DNA from 3 places in the Erwinia sp. 9145 genome. Region 3 is predicted to be linked to each of the others. Evidence: predicted binding sites of a transcription regulator. Region 3 holds the regulator's gene; each other region holds the start of a gene.
The links. Region 3 encodes PhoB, which activates phosphate uptake and scavenging genes when phosphate is short. Its sites were predicted from a motif close to CTGTCATAAAACTGNCNNAT; they were not measured.
Positions count from the first base shown of each region.

Region 1 (4,210 bases), 2.3 Mb from region 3:
CAGGTCGATCAGTTCACCTTCCGCCAGTTCGCGCTCAATCTGCAAATGCGGGATCATGCAGCAGGTGGTGCCCTGCCGAGCAAGCTGAACAAAGGCTTCCGACGAATTAACGATATGGCAGGGAACGCTGCCCGGCGACAGATCGAAGTTCTGCTGTAAAAACGCCTGGTGCATGTCATCCAGGTGGTCGAAGGCGACGGCAGGCGCTTTCAGCAGGGCAGAACGGGTTACGCCGTTGGGAAAATAGCGTTCGGCAAAGGGTTTAGAACCGACAAAGAGATAGTCCAGCGCGCCCAGCCGATCCACCAGGCAGCTCGGCAGCGGCTGAGGTTGAATACTGACCGCGCCGACCACTTCGCCCCGACGCAGCCGCTCCTGAGTGCGACTCTCATCTTCTACCTGAAGGTTGAGGCGCACCGGCGAGTCCGTCAGGACGTTTTTCAGGGCGGGCAGCAGCCAGGTGGCCAGACTGTCGGCGTTTACCGCCAGCGACAGCAGCAGCGGCGTGGTGCCGCTTATTTCATCGCCCAGCCACTCCTCTTCAAGCAGTTCAACCTGATGCAGCAACGCCAGCAGTTTTTGCCCCTGTTCCGTCGGTCTCGGCGGCACGGTGCGTACCAGCAACGGCTGACCAAACATATTTTCCAACTGCTTAATGCGCTGTGAAACGGCGGATTGGGTGATACACAGCTTCTGCGCGGCGCGTTCAAAGCCTCTCTCGCGGATCACGGCGTCCAGCGCCTGAAGCGTTCGATAATCCGGGCGTTTCATGGTCAGTTCAACTCTCTGTCTGGTGGTGAATTCGCACTATGCCATATTTTTGTCACTTTGCCCTGTGTAACAACGACTTTATGCGACAGTCGCTTTGTGGGCTGGCTTCCAGAGTATTAATAAAGGGCGGAGTAAAGCAGCGTTTTCGTTTGGGTTTGTTTTATACTAGCGCGCATCAAAGGACAGCACGGATTTTGAACATATTATGACGCAGGATGAACTGAAAAAGGCGGTTGGCTGGGCCGCGCTTAAATACGTACAGCCAGGCACCATCGTTGGTGTAGGCACGGGTTCGACCGCTGCGCACTTTATCGACGCGCTTGGCTCGATCAGGCATCAGATCAACGGCGCCGTTTCCAGCTCTGAGGCCTCCACGCAAAAGCTGAAATCACTGGGCATACCGGTTTTAGACTTAAACGAGGTGGATTCGCTGGCGATCTACGTTGACGGCGCCGACGAGATCAACGGCGCCATGCAGATGATAAAAGGCGGCGGCGCGGCGCTGACGCGGGAAAAAATCATTGCCGCCGTCGCCGACAGGTTCATCTGCATTGCCGATGCGTCTAAACAGGTGGACGTTCTGGGCAAATTTCCGCTGCCGGTTGAGGTGATCCCTATGGCACGCAGTTTCGTCGCGCGTGAGCTGGTAAAGCTGGGCGGCCTGCCGGAGTACCGGCAACAGGTGGTGACCGATAACGGCAACATCATTCTGGATGTGCACAATCTCTCGATCCTGGACGCCGTCGCGCTGGAGAAAGCCATTAACGCGCTGCCAGGCGTCGTGACCGTCGGGCTTTTCGCCACGCGCGGCGCAGACATTGCGCTGATCGGCAGCCCGGATGGCGTAAAAACGATAGAACGATAGAAAAACGATCTTACAAGGCGGCGCGGCGGCGCCGCTTTATCTGAAAATATGACATTTATTTTTCAGGCCATATTTAGTGACTTATGTCACATAAACCTGCGCTGAACGTCGATCCCGCTGATGACCGCTGCTGCATCATGATTATCTGTTGAATTGCGCCGGAGCGTTCGTCGGTCGCACTGTGATAACCGCAATCGTTTGTATTGCCGCAGCCGTAAATTTTGTTATTTTGACAGAAGACTGGCTTATGCTCTGAATACATAACGAGCGACTGGTTCCTTCTGAAGTCTGCTAAATAGGGTCGGATAATGGCAAAAGTATCACTGGAGAAAGACAAGATTAAGTTTCTGCTGGTTGAGGGCGTGCATCAGAGCGCAATCGATAACCTGCGCGCATCTGGCTATACCAATATCGAATTCCACAAGGGTGCGCTCGATAGCGAAGCGCTGAAAGCGTCCGTCCGCGACGCGCATTTTATCGGCATTCGATCGCGCACCCATTTAACCGAAGAGATCTTCGCGGCGGCTGAAAAACTGGTGGCGGTGGGCTGCTTCTGCATCGGCACCAACCAGGTCGATCTTAACGCGGCAGCCAAGCGTGGGATCCCGGTGTTTAATGCCCCTTTTTCCAATACCCGATCCGTTGCCGAACTGGTTATCGGCGAGCTTCTGCTGATGCTGCGTGGCGTACCGGCAGCGAATGCAAAGGCGCACCGCGGCGTCTGGAACAAACTGGCCGTTGGCTCCTACGAGGCGCGCGGTAAAAAGCTTGGCATTATTGGCTATGGCCATATCGGTATGCAGCTTGGCGTGCTGGCCGAAAGCCTGGGCATGCACGTTTTCTTTTACGATATTGAAAACAAGCTGCCGCTTGGCAACGCCACGCAGGTTCGTCATCTCTCCGATCTGTTGAATATGAGCGATATCGTGAGCCTGCACGTGCCGGAAACGCCGTCCACGCAGAATATGATCGGCCCGGAAGAGCTGGCATTGATGAAGCCAGGCGCGATGTTGATCAACGCCTCACGCGGTACGGTTGTGGACATCCCGGCGCTGTGCAAGGTGCTGGCAGACAAGCACCTCTCCGGCGCCGCCATTGACGTTTTCCCGGAAGAGCCTGCCACCAACAGCGATCCGTTTAATTCGCCGCTTTGCGAATTTGATAACGTTATTCTGACGCCGCACATTGGCGGATCGACGCAGGAGGCACAGGAGAATATCGGTGTTGAAGTCGCTGGCAAGCTGGCGAAATACTCCGACAACGGCTCGACGCTCTCCGCCGTTAATTTCCCGGAAGTTTCCCTGCCGATGCATGGCGACCAGAGCCGCCTGCTGCACATCCATGAGAACCGTCCCGGCGTGCTGACCGCTATCAACAAGATCTTTGCTGAGCAGGGCATCAACATCGCCGCGCAGTACCTGCAAACCACGCCGCAGATGGGTTATGTTGTCATTGATATCGATGCGCCGCATGAGGTTGCCAATACGGCTCTTCAGCTGATGAAGTTGATTCCCGGCACTATTCGCGCCCGCCTGCTTTACTGATTGCGCCGCGCTGAATAAAAAAGAGCCGCAGTGCGGCTCTTTTTTTATCGCAAAAATAGTCAGAGCTGTTCGCCCGGCCACTGCCAGATTTTTGATGGCGTCACCAGCGCTGGAAGAGGCACGTCCCACTCCGCTGTAGGCAGCGCCGCTACCTGCTGGCAGTCGTGCGCCAGCCCAACCGGTAGCACGTTGTGCTGGCGCCAGTTTTGCAGCGTGCGATCGTAAAAACCACCGCCCATGCCAAGGCGCTGCCCCTGTTCATCAAACGCGACCAGCGGCACCATTATCACGTCCAGCTCCTCAAGCGTCGCCATCCGGCGAATATCCAGTTTCGGTTCAGGAATGCGCAGGCGATTCGGCAACAGCGGCGTGTCGGCTTCGTAGCGGATAAACAGCAGCTGTCCGGCAGAGAAGGGATGGAGCACCGGTAAATAAACCCGTTTGTTTTGCTGCCAGAGCCGTTCGATAAGCGGTCGCGTATTCAGCTCGCCATCAAAAGACAAAAACAGCGCAATGCTGCTGGCCTGCCCGACAGGCGAAAAGCTGAGCGCGCGCCCGGCTGCGCGCTCAGCAGCAATTCGTTGCTGTTCAGGCGTCAGCGCCCGCCGCAAATGGCGAATATGCGTGCGGATATCCTGTCGGTCGTACAGGGTCAGATTCACGGCTCACCACTGATTTGTGAGAATGGATGCGTATGATTCTGCCATATTGCGCGGTGCGGGTGAAATCCCGGGTATTGAAAGACGCGCTCATCAGCAGGATGCGGGCGCCGGTACAGAACGACCGCATCCTGATGAGCATTTATATTGTTATGAGGAGTGGTAATCCATTGCCCGAAGATCGTCCAGCAGCCGTGGGCCGGTGGGCTGCCAGCCAAGCTGTTGACGTGTCCAGGTACTTGAAGCACGAAGATCCATGACCATAAAACGCGCTAACCAGCCGAAATGCTGCTGGGCCTCTTCAGGAGAGAGGGACACCGCGGGAACGCCCAGCCCTGCGCCAACAACCTCAGCAATATCGCGCGCAGGCA
Region 1 covers NZ_JQNE01000001.1:3,088,449-3,092,658, reverse strand. The annotation lists gene FA91_RS14650 (LysR family transcriptional regulator ArgP) at 1-771, opposite strand, end outside; gene rpiA (ribose-5-phosphate isomerase RpiA) at 977-1,636, shown strand; gene serA (phosphoglycerate dehydrogenase) at 1,945-3,180, shown strand; gene FA91_RS14635 (5-formyltetrahydrofolate cyclo-ligase) at 3,240-3,842, opposite strand; gene FA91_RS14630 (SDR family oxidoreductase) at 3,990-4,210, opposite strand, start outside.
Region 1: the regulator PhoB is predicted to act here: its motif matches at 1,683-1,702, upstream of serA (phosphoglycerate dehydrogenase).

Region 2 (4,210 bases), 1.4 Mb from region 3:
GAGGTGTCCGAGTGGCTGAAGGAGCACGCCTGGAAAGTGTGTATACGGCAACGTATCGGGGGTTCGAATCCCCCTCTCACCGCCATATTTAATGAGAAAGCCTGAATTAACGTTCAGGCTTTTTTGTTGCATATCCCCCCATGAGAGGGGTGATGAGAACCCCCGCCGGGGTTTGACAGCCGGCGACAGCCGGATGGACAGACCGCAAGCGCAGCGCGCGGGCTGCCTTTAGTGTGAGCGAAGCGAATCAATCCCCCTCTCACCGCCATATTTACAGAGAAAGCCTGAATTAACATTCAGGCTTTTTTGTTGCATATCCCCCCATGAGAGGGGTGATGAGAACTCCCGCCGGGGTTCGACAACCGGCGACAGCCGGATGGACAGACTGCAAGCGCAGCGCGCGGGCTGCCTTTAGTGTGAGCGAAGCGAATCAATCCCCCTCTCACCGCCATATTTACAGAGAAAGCCTGAATTAACGTTCAGGCTTTTTTATTGCTAACCTTCTACTGATTAATGTCCATTGCCGCGCGCATGGTATAGAACAGGTCGGTTTGGTCGGTCAGCCCAACCACATTCGCTGCGTGTGGGCCATAGGCAGCGATACGTAGCTGGGTGCCGGTATGCCCCTGAGAATCCTCTTCAGAATTGCCGTAGCTGATGGTCATCAGGCCGCCCTCTTTGGTATTGAGCGTCTGCGTCAGGCCTGGCGCTTTGCTGTCGTTGGCCACGATTTGGCTGGAGTGCGCATGATCGGCGGTAACAATTACCAGGGTGTTGCCCTCTCTCCGGGCGAACTCCAGCGCTTTTTGCACGGCCTCGTCCAGGTCAACGGTTTCACCAATCTGCCCGCAGGGATTAGCGGCATGATCCTGCTTATCAATGGACGCGCCTTCTACCTGAAGGAAAAAGCCGTTGGCATTTTTGCTCAGAAGCTGAATTGCTTTATCGGTCATCTGCGCCAGAGTCGGCGTGGACGCCGGTCGTTCAGCGTTAACTTCACAGCTTACGGGTTTGCCCTCAAGATTACCGTGATAGCTCGCCTTTGGCCCTTTCCAGCGCACCGGCATGTTGCCATCCGCAAAGAGGCCGAGCACCGGTTTGTCCTGGTTGGCGTCGGTGATCCCATTCAGACCGTCAAGATCGCTGATAAGTTGATAGCCGCGCGCTTTGGCCTGCTCCTCCAGGGTCTTGCCCTGCCATTCGCCCGCTTTCGCTTTTTCGCTGAAGGTTTTACCGCCGCCGCCTAAAGTTACATCGGCGCGAGCATTCAGAAGCTGTTCAGCGATCGATCCTTTGCCGTTTTTCTCCAGGGCATTTGTTGCACAGACTTCACTGGTTTTTTCCGGGCCGTAGCATTTCCGCGACGTCACATGGGCGATCTGCGCGGCGGGCGTGGCATCTTCCAGTTCGGCGGTAGAAACGTTACCGGTCGCTTTACCCGCCGCTTTCGCCATCTCAAGGATCGTCTGATGATCTTTACCGTTCACATCAACGCCAATGGCACCGTTATAGGATTTAACACCGGTGCTCCAGGCGGTTGCCGAGGCAGCGGAGTCAGTCACGTAATCCGGCTTATGCGTTTTTTTATCCAGCGCATAGTGCGTGTATTGACCGGTCAGCGGCAGCGCATCAATACCTTTAAAGAAACCGCCCGCTCCTTCCGCGTAGTTGCGCGCAGCGGTAATTTCAGAATCGCCCATACCGTCGCCAATCAGCAGAATGACGTTTTTCGCCGTGCTATTGGTCAGCGAAGCTTTCAGCGCCTCGGTTTGATCCTGTGATAAGCGACGCGCACCGCCGGGTTGCGTGAGGTCGCCCTGAGCCGCGCGGCTGCCGTTCACGTTATCGGCAACCGCACTACCAGAAAGGATGAGGGCGATCAGTGAAAGGCTGAACAGCGTTGTATGTTTCATTACGTCGGCGCTCCGTGAGAAAGTTTTGCTAATGATTTCAGGAAGCCAGTCTGCTTCACAACTGTGACGAATTTTTGTCAGCAACATGTCGCGGATGTGACAGCGCATTTTGTCGCCTGGGCATCATTATCCAATTTGCTCACGCCTTAACCGGGTATAACAAAAGGAAAAAATACTGCTTGACCCTTTACAGGCGACTCCCTATAGTAGCGCCCCGTCGTCCTGTGGACGGCGAGGAAAAAATACGGTGAGGTGTCCGAGTGGCTGAAGGAGCACGCCTGGAAAGTGTGTATACGGCAACGTATCGGGGGTTCGAATCCCCCTCTCACCGCCATATTTACAGAGAAAGCCTGAATTAACGTTCAGGCTTTTTTATTGCATACTCCCCAGTGAGAGGGGTGATGAGAACCCCCGTCGGGGTTTGACAACCGGCGACAGCCGGATGGACAGACCGTAAGCGCAGCGCGCGGGCTGCCTTTAGTGTGAGCGAAGCGAATCAATCCCCCTCTCACCGCCATATTTAAATGAGAAAGCCTGAATTAACGTTCAGGCTTTTTTATTGCATACTCCCCCATGAGAGGGGTGATGAGAGCCCCCGCCGGGGTTCAACAACCGGCGACAGCCGGATGGACAGACCGTAAGCGCAGCGCGCGGGCTGCCTTTAGTGTGAGCGAAGCGAATCAATCCCCCTCTCACCGCCATATTCAAATGAGAAAGCCTGAATTAACGTTCAGGCTTTTTTTATTGCATACTCCCCCATGAGAGGGGTGATGAGAACCCCCGCCGGGGTTCGACAACCGGCGACAGCCGGATGGACAGACCGTAAGCGCAGCGCACGGGCTGCCTTTAGTGAGCGAAGCGAATCAATCCCCCTCTCACCGCCATATTTAAATGAGAAAGCCTGAATTAACGTTCAGGCTTTTTTGTTGCATATCCCCCAATGAGAGGGGTGATGAGAACCCCCGCCGGGAATATCAGGTTTGCCGACGTGCGGAACGGTCGTGTTGCCTTGCGGCTGAGCATCTGCTTATGGCGAAAGACGGATGAAAACATCTTCCGGCTTACCACCGCCATCGTTCGCGCCCCCGCCGCCAGGCAGAGAACGCGAAAAAAAAGCCCGAGCCAGTGCCCGGGCCTGTTTCAGATAATGATGATCAGCCGTAAGCGGCGAGCGTGCGCTGACAAAGCTCAGAGCGCACGCAGTCCTCTTTCTCAAAACGAACCACGCCAATCATCTCGTCCTCGGCAAAGCGCGACAGCGCGTCACTGAGGCCCGACTGAACATGCGCGGGCAGGTCACATTGGGTAATATCGCCGTTGACAATAACGGTGACGTTTTCTCCCAAACGGGTCAGAAACATTTTCATCTGTGCGGCAGTGACGTTTTGTGCCTCGTCGAGGATGACCACCGCGTTTTCAAATGTACGCCCGCGCATATAGGCAAAAGGCGCGATCTCCACCTTGCCGATTTCCGGGCGAAGGCAGTACTGCATAAAGGAAGAACCAAGACGTTTAACCAGAACGTCGTAAACCGGTCGGAAATAGGGAGCGAACTTCTCAGAGATGTCGCCGGGCAGGAATCCCAAATCTTCATCGGCCTGCAACACCGGGCGCGTAACGATAATCCTGTCCACATCCTTATGTATCAGGGCCTCAGCTGCTTTTGCGGCGCTAATCCAGGTTTTACCGCAGCCTGCTTCGCCGGTAGCGAAGATCAGCTTTTTACTCTCTATGGCAGTTAGATAGTGCGCCTGAGCGGCGTTTCTGGCTTCAATTGGCGCGTGGTCACGCGTATCGCGCGCCATGCCGATTGAGTCCAGTCCCCCCATATGCACCAGCGAAGTGACCGATTCTTCTTCACGCTGACGATGGCTGCGTGAATCGCTGCGAAGAACGCGTTTTGCTTCACGACGCGCTTTGATCACTGCTTTCTGTCTTCCCATAGTGGCACCTTACAGTTGGTTTCATTTCCCGCATCTGAACAGCATGCGATTACGTGAACGCTTTAGTGGTTTTTGGCTTCCTTTTAAGCCTTTAGGGGCCGTAAAAAGACGCACGGCGGAATCAGCCAGGCGTCTGATTTGAGTAATGAGATGAGAAAAGAGGAGAGAAGAAAATAGCGTTGGGGCGGAGTAGCCCTCGCGAAGAAAAGCGATATGATGACGACGATGCTGCGATCCGTGACAGGATATTCCCATTCGCGATCTCCGTGAGGGTAATAACAACACTATAGACTGCCGCTACGAATAAGTTGCTCCAAACGCAGTGATAAATGCAACATTTATTTTACGTGATTT
Region 2 covers NZ_JQNE01000001.1:2,196,059-2,200,268, forward strand. The annotation lists tRNA gene FA91_RS10675 (tRNA-Ser) at 1-85, shown strand, start outside; gene phoA (alkaline phosphatase) at 504-1,913, opposite strand; tRNA gene FA91_RS10685 (tRNA-Ser) at 2,160-2,247, shown strand; gene phoH (phosphate starvation-inducible protein PhoH) at 3,068-3,856, opposite strand.
Region 2: the regulator PhoB is predicted to act here: its motif matches at 1,975-1,994, upstream of phoA (alkaline phosphatase).

Region 3 (4,210 bases):
GCGGTTGATGGCGGCGGTGCCGCTACAGCGCCGGGTAATTGAGAAAATCGCGTCGAGCTGGCGTATATTCAGGCCCGGTAAAGGATTGTCCTGATTCACCACCACTACCAGCGCATCCAGCGCGACGGGGATCGCCAGCGGCGGATAGCCGTAGCGGGCCTCAAAAAGTTCACGCTCTACAGCCTGCATCGGGCGGCTCATCGCTCCCAGCTGTGCGGCGCCCGCAGCCAGCGCGGTTGGTGCGGTCGAAGAACCCGCAGCCTGAATTTGCACGTTCACGCCGGGATATTGCCGGTTAAAATTTTCGCCCCACAGCGCCATCAGGTTGCCCAGCGTATCCGAGCCGACGCCGCTCAGGTTACCGACCAGCGTGCCAGCCTGTGCAAGGGTGCTGAACAGCAGCGCGACGGCTAGAAACAGCGTTTTCATCATCTTTTCCGATTGCCTCAGCGAGAGGCATTTTGTGGCGATTCACCACTGACAATCAACCCCGGCGGCAGCAGGAAGCTGAAACAGGTTTCAATGTCCGGCTGGCTGGTAATATCCAGCCGTGCATTATGGTGTCCCAGCGCGTGTTTAACAATCGCCAACCCCAGCCCGCTGCCGCCGGTCTGGCGCGAGCGCGCTTTATCCACGCGGTAGAAACGCTCGGTCAGGCGGGGGATATGCTCTGCCGGGATCCCGGGCCCGTTGTCTTTTACTTTAAACTGCGCGCCAAGCGGCGTTTTCAGCCAGCTGATATCGATGCGCGTGCCGTCCGGCGTATGGTTTACCGCGTTATACACCAGGTTCGATATGGCGCTGCGCAGCTGCTCATCGTTGCCGTAGACTTTAAGATGCGGATCGGTATTAAAACGAATCTCGTGGCGTCCGTGGCTGAGCGTTTCCGCTTCGCGTTGCAGCAGGCGCAGCATCAGCGGCACATCGACTTTTTCACGCAGATCCAGTGCGGGCGCGGCCTCAATGCGCGACAGCGTCAGCAGTTGGCTGACCAGCGCATCCATACGCCGCGTTTGCTCCTGCATGGTGTGCAGGGCCTTCTCGCGCAGCGGCCCTTCAAGAACCGAGTCGCTCATAACCTCAAGGTAGCCCTGCAACACCGTCAGCGGCGTGCGCAGTTCGTGGCTGACGTTGGCGAAAAAGTTTCGCCGCGCGCCCTCTAACTGATGTCTCTGGGTAACATCACGCGCTACCAGCAGCCACTGCCCTTCCGTATAAGGCATCAGGCGAAACTCAAGATGGCGCTGGTTGTTCAGCACCAGCGTCAGGGGACGCGAGAAATCGCGCTGGCGCAGATAGCGGGTAAACTCAGGATAACGCAGCAGGTTGAGGATGTTCTGACCATTATCCTCCGGCCAGCGCAGGCCAAGCATCTGCTGAGCCAGACCATTACACCAGAAAATCATCCCCTCTTCGGTGGTCAGTACCACCGCATCGGGCAGCGATTCCGCGCCGCTGCGAAAGCGTTTAATCAGATTGCCCAGTTCGCGGCGCCGACGCCGGTTGCGCGCCTGCATCTGGTAAAGCCCATAAAAAAGCGGCTCCCAGCTACCGCGACCGGCGGGCGGCGTCATGCTGCGATCGACCCACAGCCAGTAAGAAAGGCGCAGCAAATTGATGAAGTGCCAGCCCAGCAGGGCCAGCAAGGAGAGCAACAGCAGCCAGGGTAGTCCGCCCGCCAGCAGCCCGATAATCAGCGCGGGCAGGCAAACCAGTACCAGCTCCAGCAGCAATCTCTTCCAGGAGAGGCGTTCCAACACGGTTCAGGCTCCCGAGCGATCAGTAGCGTGCAGAGAAGCGGTAGCCTGTTCCGCGCACCGTCTGCACCATGCGGTCGTGACCGGTGTGCTCAAGCGCTTTACGTAAGCGGCGAATATGCACGTCAACGGTACGATCTTCGACATACACGTTAGTGCCCCAGACATGATTAAGCAACTGTTCACGGCTGTATACCCGCTCCGGATGGGTCATAAAGAAGTGCAGCAGCTTGTACTCAGTCGGCCCCATATCCAGCGGCTGGGTGTTCGACATCACGCGATGCGACGAGGGATCGAGACTCAGCCCCTGGATTTCAATCACCTCTTCCAACGCCATCGGCGAAATACGCCGCATCACCGCTTTGATGCGCGCCACCAGCTCCTTGGGTGAAAAGGGTTTCGTAATGTAGTCGTCCGCGCCCACTTCCAGACCACGCACGCGGTCTTCCTCTTCGCCGCGCGCGGTCAGCATCATGACAGGAATATCGCGCGTCATCGCCTCACGCTTTAAGTGCTTAATAAACTGAAGGCCGGTTCCGCCGGGCAACATCCAGTCCAGAAGGATCAAATCGGGCCAGGGTTCAATCAGCAAGTTGATGGCGCTGTCATAATCTTCCGCTTCAATCGGCTGATAGTCATTTTGCTCAAGTACGAAACACAGCATCTCACGGATAGGGGCTTCATCTTCCACCACCAAAATACGCTTAGCCATTATTGCTCCTGCAACGGATGCTTCTGGGATTTGCGGCGCCATTATGCGTCAGTTTTATGACAGTTTTATGAAAAAAGCACGGGTACACTGCGGCTTTTATGACTGTTTTGCGAAGCGCTTTCCAACATGCGGGGTAGGTTTTTTAGCGTCGCTGTTTATAATCGTCGCATCCGCTTCGCTGCCACAGAGGCTTCATGCGACTTATTCATACCGCCGACTGGCACCTGGGCCAGCATTTCTATACCAAAAGCCGCGCGGCTGAACACCAGGCGTTTCTTAACTGGTTACTGACGCAGGCAGTTGATCATCAGGTCGACGTCATTATTGTGGCCGGCGATATTTTTGATACCGGTTCGCCGCCCAGCTACGCGCGCGAACTCTATAATCGCTTCGTCGTTGATCTCCAGCAAACCGGCTGCCAGTTAGTGGTGCTGGGCGGCAATCATGACTCGGTCGCCACGCTGAATGAGTCACGCGCGCTGTTGGCCTGCCTGAATACCCGCGTGATCGCCGCCGCCATGAACGATCCGGCCGAACAGGTGCTGTTGCTCAACACGCGTGATGGCCAGCCGGGCGCGCTGCTCTGCGCCGTTCCTTTTCTTCGGCCGCGCGATATCCTGCTGAGCCGCGCAGGCCAGTCCGGCCGGGAAAAACAGCAAACCCTGCTGGAGGCGATTGCTGACCACTATCAGCGTTGCTGGCAGGCGGCACTGCTTCAGCGCGAGTCGCTTGGCCTGCCGTTGCCGATTATCGCCACCGGCCATCTGACCACCGTTGGCGTGACGAAAAGTGATGCGGTGCGCGATATCTATATCGGCACGCTGGATGCGTTTCCTGCGAACGCGTTTCCCCCCGCCGACTATATCGCGCTGGGCCATATCCATCGCGCGCAGCGCGTTGCCAACAGCGAACATATTCGCTACAGCGGCTCGCCGATCCCGCTCAGTTTTGATGAACTGGGCAAAGAAAAGAGCGTTTTTCTGGTGGATTTTCAGGAGGGGAAACTCAGTCAGGTGCAACCGCTTGCTATCCCGCTGTTTCAGCCCATGCAGATGATTAAAGGCTCGCTGGCGGAGATAGAACGCCAGCTCGCCGCCATCGCGCCGCGCACAGACGGCAAACCAACGTGGCTCGATATCGAAATCGTCAGCCAGGCATGGCTGAATGATATTCAGCGCCGTATTGAGGCACTCACCGACACGCTGCCGGTGGAGGTAGTGCTGCTGCGCCGCAGCCGTGAGCAGCGCGAACAGACCATTGCCCGGCAAAGCAATGAGACGCTGAGCGAACTCAGCGTACAGGAGGTGTTTGCGCGTCGGCTGGCGATGGAAGAAAACGAAACGCCGGAGCGGCTGGCGCGCGCCACGCTGCTGTTTAATCAGACGCTGGCGGCACTCGATGACGAGGTCGCGCAATGAAAATCCTGACGCTGCGTTTTAAAAACCTCAACTCGCTGAAGGGCGAGTGGAAGATTGATTTCACGAAAGAACCGTTCGCCAGCAATGGCCTTTTTGCTATCACCGGGCCGACCGGCGCCGGAAAAACCACCCTGCTGGATGCCATCTGCCTGGCGCTTTACCACGAAACCTCGCGGCTGGGCAAACTGTCGCAGTCGCAAAACGATTTGATGACCCGCGACACAGCAGAGTGCCTGGCGGAGGTTGAATTTGAGGTCAAGGGCGAAGCATGGCGCGCCTTCTGGAGCCAGAACCGGGCGCGCGGCGCGGCGGAAGGCAATCTT
Region 3 covers NZ_JQNE01000001.1:787,699-791,908, reverse strand. The annotation lists gene FA91_RS03885 (phosphate ABC transporter substrate-binding protein PstS family protein) at 1-429, opposite strand, end outside; gene phoR (phosphate regulon sensor histidine kinase PhoR) at 447-1,760, opposite strand; gene phoB (phosphate response regulator transcription factor PhoB) at 1,780-2,469, opposite strand; gene sbcD (exonuclease subunit SbcD) at 2,664-3,887, shown strand; gene FA91_RS03865 (AAA family ATPase) at 3,884-4,210, shown strand, end outside.